DNA from 3 places in the Vibrio qinghaiensis genome. Region 1 is predicted to be linked to each of the others. Evidence: predicted binding sites of a transcription regulator. Region 1 holds the regulator's gene; each other region holds the start of a gene.
What was found. Region 1 encodes CRP, which controls carbon source genes, mostly activating them, when cyclic AMP is high. Its sites were predicted from a motif close to TGTGANNNNNNTCACA; they were not measured.

Region 1 (4,694 bases):
AACTTTCGTGCTACTGCTGCAAAAGGTGCTTATAACCGCGAAACGGAAACGGTGATCATCTCACCTAAAGTGGCGCAAGCTCTATTGGTTGATAGTGGTGGTTTTGTTCGAATTTTGGCGCAGTAAAATAGGTACATTGGAAGGTAAGGATTAACAGATGACTCAGTGGATTGCAGGTGAATGGTTAGCTGGACAAGGCGAGGCAATGCTTTCGCTTAGTCCCTATAACAATGAGACGATTTGGCAGGGCGATAGCGCCACACCCGCGCAAGTAGAAGCTGCGGTAACGGCGGCAAGAGTCGGATTTATAGAGTGGAAAAAACGTCCTTTTGTTGAGCGTGAGCAATATGTCTTAGCCTTCGCTGAAAAAGTGAAACAGCGCAGTGAAGAGCTTGCACAGATCATCGCCAAAGAGACAGGAAAGCCACTCTGGGAAACGCGTACTGAAGCGGCAGCGGTGGCGGGTAAAATCGCTATATCCATTCGAGCTTATCATGATCGCACTGGTGAAAACACACGCGAAGCGGCGGGTAATCAACTGGTATTACGTCATCGTCCATTGGGTGTTCTTGCGGTTTTTGGTCCGTATAATTTTCCTGCCCACCTGCCGAATGGTCATATTGTGCCTGCACTTTTAGCGGGTAATACGGTTGTGTTTAAACCTTCAGAGCAGACTCCGTGGACTGGTGAGTTTGTGATGAAGTTGTGGCAAGAAGCAGGCCTACCTGCGGGTGTACTTAACCTAGTGCAGGGCGCGAAGGAAACGGGTATTGCGCTTGCTCAGGCCAAAGGCATTGATGGCCTTCTCTTTACTGGTAGCGCCAATACCGGTCATTTACTCCATCGCCAGTTTGCTGGGCAGCCGGGCAAAATGCTGGCTTTAGAAATGGGCGGCAACAACCCCATGGTCATCTCTAAGCAGTATGGCGAGCTTGATGCGGCAGTGTATACCATTATTCAATCCGCATTTTTAAGTGCAGGCCAGCGCTGTACCTGCGCACGGCGTCTTTACGTTCCTGAAGGGAATGAAGGTGATCTGTTACTTGAAAAGCTGGTCAGTGCCACTCAAAAATTGCGTATTGATCATCCCTTTGCTGAGCCAGCACCTTTTATGGGGCCACAAATATCACAAGCGGCGGCGCAGTTCATTCTTGCTGCTCAGGACAATTTACGCGCCTTGGGTGGCGTCAGCTTGCTGGCCGCGACACCTTTGCAGGCGGCGTTTGTCACTCCGGGCATTATTGATGTCACCGCAGTTAGTCAATTGCCTGATGAAGAGTATTTCGGGCCATTGTTACAAGTCGTGCGTTACCAAAGCTTAGATCAAGCGGTGCAACTGGCTAATGAAACTCGCTTTGGTTTATCGGCAGGCTTAGTGTCGACCAATGATGCCGAATGGGATTACTTTGTCGATCATATCCGCGCTGGTATTGTAAATCGTAATCGACAATTAACCGGAGCCAGTGGTGATGCACCGTTTGGTGGGCCGGGAGCGTCGGGAAATTTAAGACCAAGCGCCTATTACGCGGCCGATTACTGCGCATACCCAATGGCATCAATGGAAGGTTGTTCGACAGAACTGCCTGCCACGCTCAGCCCTGGGGTTGAGCTATAGCAGTAAACTTTATCTAAAACCCCATGCCTACTAGCATGGTTTAAACCGAGCACAGACAAGGAGGCGTTATGACGCCAACCGTTTTATTTCAATCATTATGGAATGACTACATTCAGCGCCTTTGCCCTTCTGCCGACAAAGTCCATCACTTGCTTCAAGAAGACGAAGCCTTGATTAATGACCATATTGCGTTGCGAACCTTCAATGTTGCGCCATTAGGTATTGAAACGCTGGCTAAGCCTTTTCTTGCCTTAGGCTACGTTGCCTGTGGTGATTATGTGTTTGAAAGTAAGAAGCTGGTAGCGAAGCACTATGAACACCCTGATTCGACCCAGCCTAAAGTATTCATAAGCGAGCTGAAAGTGGAAGAGTGCTCACCTGCACTCCAAGCCATTGTGGAGAAGCTGGTACATCAAGTCGATAGCAATAAATTAAACAGCAGTGACTTTTTATATGGCGGTCGCCTGTGGCAACTAAGCTACAGCGATTATTTGCAGCTTGCCAACGAAAGTGAATACGCCGCTTGGTTGGCGGCGCATGGTTATGGCGCAAACCATTTCACTGTTAGTGTTAATCAACTGCAGGCGTTTAATGAAGTGAAAGCGGTCAATGATCATCTACGCCAAGCGGGTTTTACCATCAATGAAAATGGTGGGGAAGTGAAAGGTACGCCTGATGTGCTGCTTGAGCAGTCGTCGACCATGGCCGATAAAGTACCGGTGCAATTTACGGAAGGGGTGGAGGTGATTCCCGGTGGATTCTATGAATTTGCCAAACGCTATCCAATGGTCAACGGTGAACTCTACAGTGGTTTTGTGGCGGCCTCTGCAGATAAGATATTTGAAAGTACAGACATGCAATAGCCTCTCATCTTTTTACTTTCGTACTGAAATATCACCAAAGAAAAAGCCACCTGAGTTCCCCAAGGTGGCTTTATGCATTCAATCTCAATCATTTTGATTGAAATTAACGAGTTCCGTACACCACGATAGTTTTACCGTGGGCAGAAATTAAATTCTGCTCTTCGAGCATCTTCAAAATACGTCCCACAGTTTCACGAGAACAGCCTACAATTTGGCCGATCTCTTGACGGGTGATTTTGATTTGCATGCCATCTGGGTGCGTCATTGCATCAGGTTGTTTCGCCAGGTTAAGTAGCGTTTGTGCAATACGGCCCGTCACGTCTAGGAAGGCTAAATCGCCTACTTTTTGACTGGTGACTTGCAGGCGTCGAGAAATTTGTGCAGACAGACGCATTAAGATGTCTGGGTTCACTTGGATAAGCTGACGGAATTTCTTAAAAGAGATTTCCGCAACTTCACAAGGTGATTTTGCACGGACCCAAGCAGTACGCTCTTGGTCTTCTTCAAATAGACCAAGCTCACCGATAAAGTCACCTTGGTTGAGGTAAGAGAGGATCATCTCTTTACCTTCTTCGTCTTTAATCAATACCGCTACCGAGCCTTTGACGATGTAGTACAGCGTCTCTGCTTTTTCGCCCGCATGAATCAACGTGCTTTTCGATGGGTATTTATGAATATGACAGTGTGAAAGAAACCACTCTAGTGTTGGATCGGTTTGAGGTTTACCTAGAACCATAATATCTCACTTCCTCTGCAGGGTACGCTTGCCGCTTTCCATATTGTAGCTAAGCCTAAAATAGGCTTACTAGGATAAGAGCACTTTCCAAATGCTGCAAGCTAACTTGTGTTTCGGTTAAGGATAGTATCCTTTTTCAGAAACGATTTCTTGATTTTAATCGTGTCAGTGGCATGATTTTTTACGCAAAACTGTGCACATGATCACGGTATGAAAAGTAACCGTCAACTTGTCCGATCACTTAGCCAATTTTACCTGTTTCAATCAATTGCTGCAGGATCGGTCTGACGATCAATTCCATCGCAAAACTCATCTTGCCACCCGGCACCACAATGGTGTTGTGGCGCGACATAAAAGAGCCATCAATCATGGCGAGCAGATAGGGGAAATCAACATTCTTTATGCCGCGCAGACGGATCACGACGAAGCTTTCATCCAAACTAGGGATGCCCTTGGCGTTAAGTGGGTTTGAAGTATCAACCGTTGGCACCCGTTGAAAGTTGATGTGAGTTCGCGAGAATTGAGGGGTGATGTAATTGAGGTAATCGTCCATTGAACGAACGATAGAATCCATCACTGCTTCACGTGAATGGCCTCTATCACGTGTATCACGCACGTATTTTTGTATCCACTCAAGGTTAACGATTGGCACCATACCTATCAAAAAATCGACATGCTGCGCGACGTTTACATCGCCATCGACTACACCGCCATGCAGACCTTCGTAAAACATCACATCCGAGTTTTCTGGTAAATCTTGCCAAGGTGTAAAGGTGCCGGGCATTTGATTGTAGGGCACAGCTTCGTCAAAAGAGTGCAGATAACGACGAACTTGGCCTGTGCCTAATTTCCCATATTGGCGGAAAAATTCTTCCAATGCAGGAAAATCATTGGCTTGTGGACCAAAGTAGCTGATGTGCTTCCCTTGTTCGCGCGCTTTACGAATTTCCACATCCATTTCTGGCCGGGTAAAGCGGTGGAAGCTATCCCCTTCAACCCATGCTGGTTTTATGTTCATCATATTGAACATTTTGCGAAAGGCTTCAGAGGTCGTAGTTGTACCGGCACCGGACGAGCCGGTGACAGCGATAATTGGATGTTTTGCTGACATGACAAACCCTGTCTGTATGTAACGTACTTGTTATCGATGGCTGCAATATAGCACGAAAAGAGTAGATTGTTTTGTGCGGAAATTATTTACGCAATTGAATATCCACACTTTCATGCAACTCAGAATAGACGATGATCGCTTCCCCTGTTGCGAGCTGTTTCTTTATTTGCTCGATTTTTTGCTGCAATGGTACTTCCTGCTCTCCGTAATCAGTACCTTCGCGTAATACAAACGTTTCAATCAAATTATCCAGTGTTTCAGGCGCAATGTGCTGCCAAGGAATAAGCATGACGACCTCTTAAACTGTCATGGAGAAAAGGGTATCGATTTAAAGCGATATGTGATTAATCATGCGTTGCATTGATGGTC
Region 2 (4,694 bases), 1.3 Mb from region 1:
TTGGAAGAGGCGCAAAAGCTGATTGATGAAATGAGAAAGGCAGCGGACAGTGTTGTTGGCACGGTTAGTGAGCTGATTAAAGATTAAAGCTCTGAAGCGACTGCTCTGAAGCGAGTGTTGTTGGCGAAAATGAAAGCGAGCCTAGTGGCTCGCTTTGCTTTTTTACAGAATAACTTGCACGCTTTTAGCGCATTGAATCGCGTTGTGCAAGGCCTGTTTGAGTTCTTTATCTTTTGCCAGAGCAACTCCAAGCCGACGGCGTCCATCAATGTCTGGTTTACCAAACAGACGAAGTTGAGTGTGCGGGATGGACAGCGCTTCATTCACCCCATCAAACTTGATATTAGCTGAGGAGCCCTGACCTAAGATAACCGCAGATGCCGATGGCCCATATTGGGTAATACTATTGATTGGCATACCCGTGAACGCGCGCACGTGTAGCGCAAATTCAGACATCTCTTGCGAAATGAGGGTGACCATTCCCGTATCATGTGGGCGAGGGGACACTTCATTGAAGATAACATTATCGCCTTTTATAAACAGTTCAACACCAAATAAGCCGTAACCACCGAGTGCATTAACCACTTGTTCTGCTACATATTCAGCGGCTTTAATCGCGTTAGCTGACATCACTTGTGGTTGCCATGATTCGCGATAATCCCCTTCCTCTTGTCGATGGCCAATGGGAGCGCAGAAATGGACACCATCAACTGCTCGAATCGTCAAGAGAGTAATTTCGTAGTCGAAATCGATAAAGCCTTCGACGATCACTCTCCCAGCTCCACTGCGGCCACCTTCTTGAGCGTATGCCCAAGCGCGGCTAATATCCTCTTGCGTCTTAATCACACTTTGGCCTTTACCTGATGAACTCATCACAGGCTTAACTACGCAAGGTATACCGACATGCTCAATCGCCAGTACAAAATCATTATAGTCATCAGCAAACTGATAAGGAGAGGTAGGTAAGGCAAGAGTTTCTGCGGCTAAACGGCGAATGCCTTCACGGTTCATCGTCAATTGAGTGGCCGTTGCGGTGGGGACCACGTTTAAGCCTTGCGCTTCCAGTTCAACCAGCTTGTGAGTGGCAATTGCTTCAATTTCTGGCACCACGTAGTCAGGTTTTTCGAGTTCGATAATGGCTTGTAGCGCATCGCCATCGAGCATATCCAATACGTGGCTACGATGCGCCACCTGCATTGCTGGAGCGTTGGCGTAGCGATCACAGGCAATCACTTCTAAACCAAGGCGTTGGCATTCAATTGCCACCTCTTTGCCCAATTCTCCGGAACCAAGCAGTAAAACGCGGGTGGCATTTTCACGTGTAGCAGTACCAAACATAGTGAATCCTTACATTCAAGCAATAGGTAATAGCGAAAACAGCCAAAATCATACTGAAATTAAGAATAAAAGCAAACGTTTGCCTTGGGGTAAAGAACAAGTTCTGGAAAGGATGGGTACGCCTCTCGGCTTAAGAGGCGTAAATAAAGTTAAACCACAAGATAGGAAAGAGGAATATCTGGGTTAATTACTTCCAAGGTGGCTTGGGTATCCGCTAAGTGGCTAATGCTGCCATCAGACATCTCAACTAATGCGGCTGCGACAATATTATCAAAGTGTTGGCCATCCATCATTAACTGAACAAGAGCAACTTGCAATGGTGGTAAGCTTGGGTTGAATGCGGCATTTTCAGCATACGCACCGACGTAGGTTTTACCATTCTCAACTTGCAGGGCAACACCACTGAGATTGTTGGTATAGGGTGCGTAACTGCGGTTTAGGCCATTAAGAGCTAAGCCAATGAGTGGGTCATCTTCGGTAGTTTTTTTGCCGTGGTTAGCGTCTGCCATTAGACCAGAATCAACACCTAAATCGGCAGGACCAAATGATTCAGGTAAGTACTCTTGCAGTGACTTCTCATCACGCTGTGGTAGCTGAATGGCAAGCGAGTCTGCGGTCGTAAGCTCATTCATAAACTGACGGCAGTGTCCACAAGGGCTGAAGTTGATGGTGATGTCCGCAACGCCTTGTTCACCTTTCATCCACGCATGGCTGATGGCGCATTGCTCGGCGTGTACGGTTTGGCCCAATTGCGCACCGGAAAACTCCATATTCGCGCCAAAGTACAAACGGCCCGATAAACCTCTGACGATGGCTCCCACGTAAAAGTTTGAAATCGGTACGTAAGCATAGGCGGCCGCAAAAGGCAGCAGTGCAACGCGCAATTCCGCATCATCTAAGCCAGAAAGAGAAAGCAGTTGGTTGAACTGTTCTGGTGATAGGGTTGCGTCAAAATCGTCTGATAGCAGAATAGACGACAAAAATTCTGCAACGGGTTTTGGCGTATCCGCTAGCGCCTGTTCAATACGGCTTTTCATAATGAGTCCTTATCTATGTATTGAGGAATATTCTAGGCGAAGAATGAAATTTTACTGAGATTTAAATCACGTAATTTAATGTAACGTAATTTTGGTTTTCACATTTAGAGTGAGGTCACACATGAAATCGATTACAGTCAGCCTTAAAGTGAGACACGTCTACAATCAAAATCCATGAGCAGACGTATCTTTGATTTCTGTTGGCACTCTATAGCGTGGACAACCACATTGAAAAAGCAAAAAAACTTGGAGCAAGTATTGATGTGATTACGCCGCACACGACTAATGCCAGTGAACTAAATGCTGCGTCACGTGGATCTTTTTCAGCGCAGGTTGCTGTGCCTAGCGCATGAGAGACGGTGCCCATGGTTAAGCCTTTAGCAATGGGATGCGTAATGTTGAGAAGGTTATAGATAGGGTAGGCGAGAATCGCGCCAAACAGCCCTACAATGACCACTAAAACGGCGGCAATGGCTGGCTCTCCACCGAGGTTGCTGGAGACTTCCATCGCAATCGGTGTGGTAACTGATTTACCCAGTAGGCTGGCGATTAAATGTATATCCGTTTGAAGATAAACAGCAATTAAGCTGGCCGTGAGCATTGACATAGCACTGCCCACCCCGCAGGCGAGGGCAATGATGCGCCAATTTGAGCGGATCTGAGGCAGTTGTTCATAGAGAGGATAAGCCAGCGCCACCACGGCCGGTTGCAACAGAAAGCTAAGCCACTGGTTATCAGCATAGTAACTGGCATAAGGGATGTTAAAAAATAGCAAGATAGGAATGATGATCACAAGGCTGAGCAGTAACGGATTCATTATGGCCGTTTTGCATTTTTTGCTGATCCAACGTGTCAGGAAAAAGACCGCAATCGTGAGCAATAACCACATCACTTATTCCCCTTTTTCAAAAAACGATCCAGCCCTAAACCCAGACAAACTAATACGATCAGCGTACCGCCCACCGCGCTGGCAAGAATCGGGATGGCGTTACTCATCAATAAATCAAAATGCTCGATTAATCCGACACTGATAGGGACAAATAAAATGACCATATAACGGATAAAAAGACTGGCACTGGGTTTTACCCATTCGACAGGCACGAGCCCACTTGCCAATAAACTAAACAGAATTAGCATTCCGATAATACTGCCCGGAATGGTGATGCCAAGCCAATGTTGAAGATTGATACCTGCCATCAGGCAAAGGAAAATCAGCCCCATAGAGACCAAATATTTTGCAATGGTATTCACAATAAAAGTCGGTGCCTTGTTGTGCCTAAACTATTTTCGGAAATGGGATCGCAGCGTGTTGGTTTGAAACCTGACAGCGCGAAAACCTCGTACATTAACTTGCGATGTCTTCCACATAACGGTAAACGGATTTTAAAATAGCCATTTTCTTTTCGTCACTGCTGTGGGTGTGAACTAAGTTCTCTAAATTGAGCATGTACTCTCCAAGGTGGCTTTCGAAATAATCACGACAGTGAGTTGCCCAACGTCTTTGCTCTTCGTCACTTAATGTCAATGGGTAATTTCGAGCGCGGTAGCGAAACAGCAAGGGTTCGATGCGCTTATCGCTAAAACTAATGTCTAATGCGGCGAGATTGACTGGGTCAGCTTGGCGAATGATCTCCATCGCCGCTTTGTCGGCTGGAGAGAAGAAACCGTCGTAGAGTTGAGTATCGACATCGTCACTGTGCTTATATTCTCGCTCAATTGTGTAGATGCCAATCAGCTTTTCTCTGATCTCAGGGTACTGCTTGATGAGCGCTAAGTGTTCAAGGCACAGGTTTCTATCGACCCCGATATGGTGTGCATTTTCGGCCGTTAATGTTTTGGCCGGCGCAAGGATAGGGCATTTATTGAGATGCACTAATTTGATGGGCACTGGCAATTCATCTTCTGCCAACTCTTCGCGTTTGGTATATAGACGTTGATGCAGTTCTTCGCTGCTTAAATCGATCAGAGGTTGAGGGTTTTTGGCAAGGTCCACAACAATAACCGCATTTTGATTGGTGGGATGCCAAGCAATCGGCACGATCCAACTGGTATATTGGCATTCTCGGCCTAACATACCCGATACGTGCATTAAAGGTGTCATGTTGACGATATCAATCAGATCATTGAGTTTGCGTTTATGGCGCATGTTAAAAAAGTAATCAAACAACTTGGGTTGGGCGGCTTTTACTTTTTTGGCTAGCTCAATGGTGGCGATAACATCGGCCATAGCATCGTGGGCATTCGCATGTTCGATGCCATTGGCAACTGAGAGATGCTCCAGCTTAAAACTGGTAAAGCCTTCGTCATTTTCGGGCCAGT
Region 3 (4,694 bases), 300 kb from region 1:
AGTTAAAAGATCAACTGGCCGAGGCCGGTTATGAGCAAGCACTTGCGCCAAGTATTATTACTCAATATTTGCAAAACAAATTGTCAGGTACGCGCATCAGCCAGCGTTTTCTGGCGGGACAAGTCAATTTCTGTACTTTAATGCCAATGCGTTCCATCCCTTTTAAAACCGTTTGTTTACTAGGAATGAACGATGGCGTTTACCCGCGCACCATGCCAGCCGAAGGGTTTGATTTGATGAACGGTCGCACCCGCGCTGGCGATCGCTCGCGGCGTGACGATGACCGTTATTTGTTCTTAGAAGCGATGCTCTCGGCGCAGCAAACCTTGTACATCAGCTACGTTGGACGCTCAATTCAAGATAATACCGAACGCGTTCCTTCAGTGTTGGTCTCTGAGCTTTTAGAGTATTGCCAACAAAATTACTGTTTGGTCGGGGATGAAGCGCTTGGCAGCGATCAATCGGCCAAAAATTTAGCCTGTGCTTTAACGACCACTCACGCCATGGTGCCTTTTAGCCCTAATGCTTTTTTGAGTAAAACCGGTAGCTATGCCAAAGAGTGGCTACCTGCCGCCAGTCGGCAAGGGCGAGCCAGTGGTGAGTTTAATCTCGCCCTGAGCGATTACTTACAAGGGGCGAGCTTTCCTGTCAGTTTAGATCTGGTTGAGCTGCAACGGTTTTGGCGTTTGCCTGTGCAATATTTCTTTAACCGTCGCCTTAAAGTGACGTTCGAGCCTCCGTTACCGGTAATGGAAGATGATGAACCTTTTGTCTTAAATGGCTTAGAGAGCTACCAGTTACGCGATGAACTGCTAGAGTTGCTGCTTGAACAATCCAATTCACCGCATGCCCTTGAGAGATTCATTGACCAGCAGCGCGCGCAAGGAAAGTTACCGATTGGTGCTTTTGGATCCTTGGAATTTGAAACTAATCGCGTGCAAGCACAAGAATTGGCGCAAAGAATCGCTTTCTTATGCCATTCGCCACTTGATGACCAAGAGATCGATCTGCGATTTGAATTGTTTGGTGAAGGCAAAAACGTAGAGCTGACGGGGTGGCTGACTAAGCGCTATCAATCCGGTTTAGTGCGCTACCGCAGTGGTTCGATTCGCGCGCAGGATTATTTAGCCGCGTGGATTGATCACCTCTCACTAGCGGCGATGGGCGAAAGTCAACCTACTCATTTGATGGGCTACGATCGTAAAGAAGGTGTGCAGCATTTTATTTATCCGCCCATGCCCGATACCGAACAAGCCAAAGCGTTGCTCGCAGAACTGGTGGGTTTGTTTTATCAAGGTATGACAGCGCCGCTCGCTTACTTTCCAAAAACCGCGTTAGCCTGTGTGGAAGCTGGCTTCAGCCGTGGTCAATGGGTTGATGATCGCGACAAATCGCTCAAGAAAATGGCCGATAGCTTTAATGAAAGTTACATGAGCCACGGTGAAGGAAGCAATGTTTACATCGCGCGGATTTGGCCGCAGTGGAATGAAGCCTTAGCTGAGCAGGTGCGTTTATTAGCCACGTTGGTGATGCAAGGGCCACGATTGTGGCTTCAAGTGGCGCAGGATGTTTAGCGATGGATAACTGCTTGGAAAGTAAAGTGGCCGCCAGTCAATCATTATTGTGTAGGGCGTTTTCTGTACGGCCACAGGTCAGAGGGACCATGATTTGGTTGGTTCGCATCATCGTGAGATTGACGAAACACGTGGCGCGGATAGTAAAGGCTGCCCGTTTGGCGAACCGTGAGAAAGATCTCACAACGTCTTAATTTATAAACTTATTTTGATTATTCATACCATTATTCAAGCGCGATCACATTCGCTTGCGTATTCAAAGGCTAACTGTTTATGAGTATGACCCCGGCTACGGTCACAACACCATTAAATACCCTTACGTTCCCGCTGCACGGTGCAAGGCTTATCGAAGCGTCAGCGGGCACGGGTAAAACCTTCACCATTGCAGGTTTGTATTTGCGCCTGTTACTTGGGCATGGTGATGCAAAGTCACGTCATCAAGCGCCACTGACGGTCGATCAAATTCTAGTGGTGACCTTTACGGAAGCTGCCACAGCTGAGCTTCGCGACCGCATTCGGCGGCGCATTCATGAGGCGCGTATCGCTTTTTCGCGCGGTTTCAGTGATGACCCTGTTATCAAACCGCTACTTGAGCAAACCCGTCATCACAAGCAAGCGGCGCAAATATTACTGCAAGCGGAACGGCAGATGGATGAAGCAGCAGTCTATACCATTCACGGCTTTTGCCAGCGTATGCTCACCCAAAATGCGTTTGAATCGGGAAGCCGTTTTAATAACGAATTTGTGACCGATGAAAGCCATCTAAAAGCGCAAGTGGTCGCGGATTATTGGCGTCGTCAGTTCTATCCGTTGTCGATTCAGCTTGCTGCGGAAGTGCGCCGTTTATGGTCATCACCAGCGGCGCTGCTTGAAAAAATCAGTGGCTATTTAACTGGCTCGGCGCTAACGCTCTCTGTTGAAGCGATGAGTGGCGATTTAAGCGCGCTTTATCAATCGTGCCTGTCACGCATAGAGTCGTTAAAAAAGCAGTGGCTTGATTCATGCGATGATTTACCGCCGTGCATTGAAGCTTCAGATTTGCATGCAGCAACCAAGAAAGCGTTACTGAAACGGCTAGAAGGGTTAGCGTTGTGGGCGAGCAACCCGCAGCATGAATTGAACCTACCGAGCGAATTACAAGAGTTTGCACAAAGCGCGTTGGAGGCTAAGTCGAAAAAAGGTCAACCCCCGCAACATGCGCTGTTCACGACCATTGAGCTCTTTTTGCAACAACCCATCAGCTTAGAAGCGCCGCTTCTGGCGCACGCTATTACTCATTGCCGAGCCATGCTTGCCAAAGCGAAAGCACAAAAGCAGTGGTTATCGTTTGATGATTTGCTCACTCAGCTTTCTGCCGCGATAGATAATGATGAGCTGGGCATACTGACTGAGCGGATTCGCAGCCTTTACCCCGTTGCGATGATCGATGAATTCCAAGATACCGATCCGCTGCAATACAGTATTTTTAGCCGCATTTATCTGCCTAAGGCTGAATGCGGTTTGTTTATGATTGGCGACCCAAAACAAGCGATTTACGCGTTTCGTGGTGCAGACATTTTTACCTACATCAAAGCGCGTAAACAGGTGAGCGCACACTACACCTTGGGGACTAACTGGCGTTCTAGCGCGAATATGGTCAATGCCGTCAATCAGATTTTTAGTACGCCTGACAGTGCTTTTATCTACGACCAAGATATTCCCTTTTTACCCGTTGAAGCCAGCCCAAATGCGCAGCAGCGTCAATGGTGGCTTAACGGAACCGTGCAACCAGCGCTCACCTATTGGCTGCAAGAAGCGCAAGACAGCCCGTTGCCAAAAGGCGAATACCTGCAATGCATGGCCAAAGCGTGCGCCAGCCAAATTCAGACCATTTTGAGCGCCGCGCAGCATCAACAAGCGTACTTTGATACGGCTAAAGGGCAAAAGAGTGTGCAAGCAGGTGACATCGCAGTCTTAGTGCGGACGGGTAATGAAGGTCGTATGGTGAAAGAGGCGCTCGCTACGCAAGGCATTGCCAGTGTTTATCTCTCGAACCGCGATAGTGTTTTTGGCAGTGAGGTAGCACAAGATGTACAGCGTCTATTGCAAGCAGTACTGACTCCTGAACATGATCGCGCCTTGCGGGCCTGTTTGGCCTCACCACTTTTCGCGTTAGATGCTGCCAGCTTGGATGATTTAAACAACGACGAATCGGTATGGGAAAACGCGGTTAACGAATTTAAACAGTATCGCCAATTGTGGCTTGAGCGCGGCGTGCTTCCTATGTTGCGCAGTGTGATGAGTAAACGTCACGTCGCTGAACGTTGGTTGGAAGAGCCGCAAGGTGAGCGCTCACTGACCGATTTTATGCACATCGGTGAGCTACTACAGCAAGCGCGACAAGAGATTGATAGCGATCACGGTTTGCTGCGTTGGCTGGCACAAGCTATCAGTGACGCCGAGCATGGCCTAGGGGGCCGTGATGATCAAATTCAACGTTTGGAATCCGAACGCAACCTAGTGCAGATCGTCACCATTCACAAATCGAAAGGTTTGGAATACGACTTAGTATTTCTGCCGTTTGTGGTCAGCTACCGAGAGGCAAGTGAAGGCAAATATCATGATGCCGTGAATGAGGAAACGGTGCTGGATATTACCGCCAGTGAAGCTTCTCTCAAGCAAGCAGATAAAGAGCGGCTTGCGGAAGATCTTCGCTTGATTTATGTAGCGCTGACTCGTGCTGTGTATGGCTGTTTTATCGGCATTGCGCCGCTGCGTAATGGCCGCTCCACCAAAGAGCCAACCGGTGTGCATTTAAGTGCCATTGGCTATCTGCTGCAAAATGGTCAAGCCGCAGGCATTGCCGATCTTAACGCTGCGTTGCACGCTCAATCCAATCAATACATTCGTGTCTCTGAGCCACCTGCCGATCAGCCAGAGCCGTTTAAAGCGTTGAGCGTCGAGACGCCGGTATTGAGTGCCAAAACACTGCAAGCGCAGATTGACCGTTTTTGGCGAATGACCAGCTATTCTGGGTTGGTAAAACAAGGTGTGAAACACGCTAGCCACGACGCGAGTTTAGAAGTCTCAGGCTTTGATATCGACTCTGCTGATGAGCAAGCGGAAGCTTTACTGGTTGAG

Region 2: the regulator CRP is predicted to act here: its motif matches at 2,431-2,446, upstream of cdd (cytidine deaminase).
Region 3: the regulator CRP is predicted to act here: its motif matches at 1,742-1,757, upstream of recB (exodeoxyribonuclease V subunit beta).

The regions. Positions count from the first base shown of each region.
Region 1 covers NZ_CP022741.1:2,480,889-2,485,582, reverse strand. Annotated here, with positions in the region: gene astA (arginine N-succinyltransferase) at 1-126, shown strand, start outside; gene astD (succinylglutamate-semialdehyde dehydrogenase) at 158-1,615, shown strand; gene CCZ37_RS11580 (DUF1338 domain-containing protein) at 1,684-2,478, shown strand; gene crp (cAMP-activated global transcriptional regulator CRP) at 2,582-3,214, opposite strand; gene CCZ37_RS11570 (phosphoribulokinase) at 3,456-4,325, opposite strand; gene CCZ37_RS11565 (YheU family protein) at 4,408-4,614, opposite strand; gene CCZ37_RS11560 (hydrolase) at 4,674-4,694, opposite strand, start outside.
Region 2 covers NZ_CP022741.1:1,137,316-1,142,009, forward strand. Annotated here, with positions in the region: gene CCZ37_RS05325 (methyl-accepting chemotaxis protein) at 1-87, shown strand, start outside; gene purT (formate-dependent phosphoribosylglycinamide formyltransferase) at 163-1,338, opposite strand; gene cdd (cytidine deaminase) at 1,488-2,375, opposite strand; gene CCZ37_RS05340 (CidB/LrgB family autolysis modulator) at 2,584-3,264, opposite strand; gene CCZ37_RS05345 (CidA/LrgA family protein) at 3,264-3,596, opposite strand; gene sbcB (exodeoxyribonuclease I) at 3,721-4,694, opposite strand, start outside.
Region 3 covers NZ_CP022741.1:2,185,499-2,190,192, reverse strand. Annotated here, with positions in the region: gene recC (exodeoxyribonuclease V subunit gamma) at 1-1,574, shown strand, start outside; gene recB (exodeoxyribonuclease V subunit beta) at 1,848-4,694, shown strand, end outside.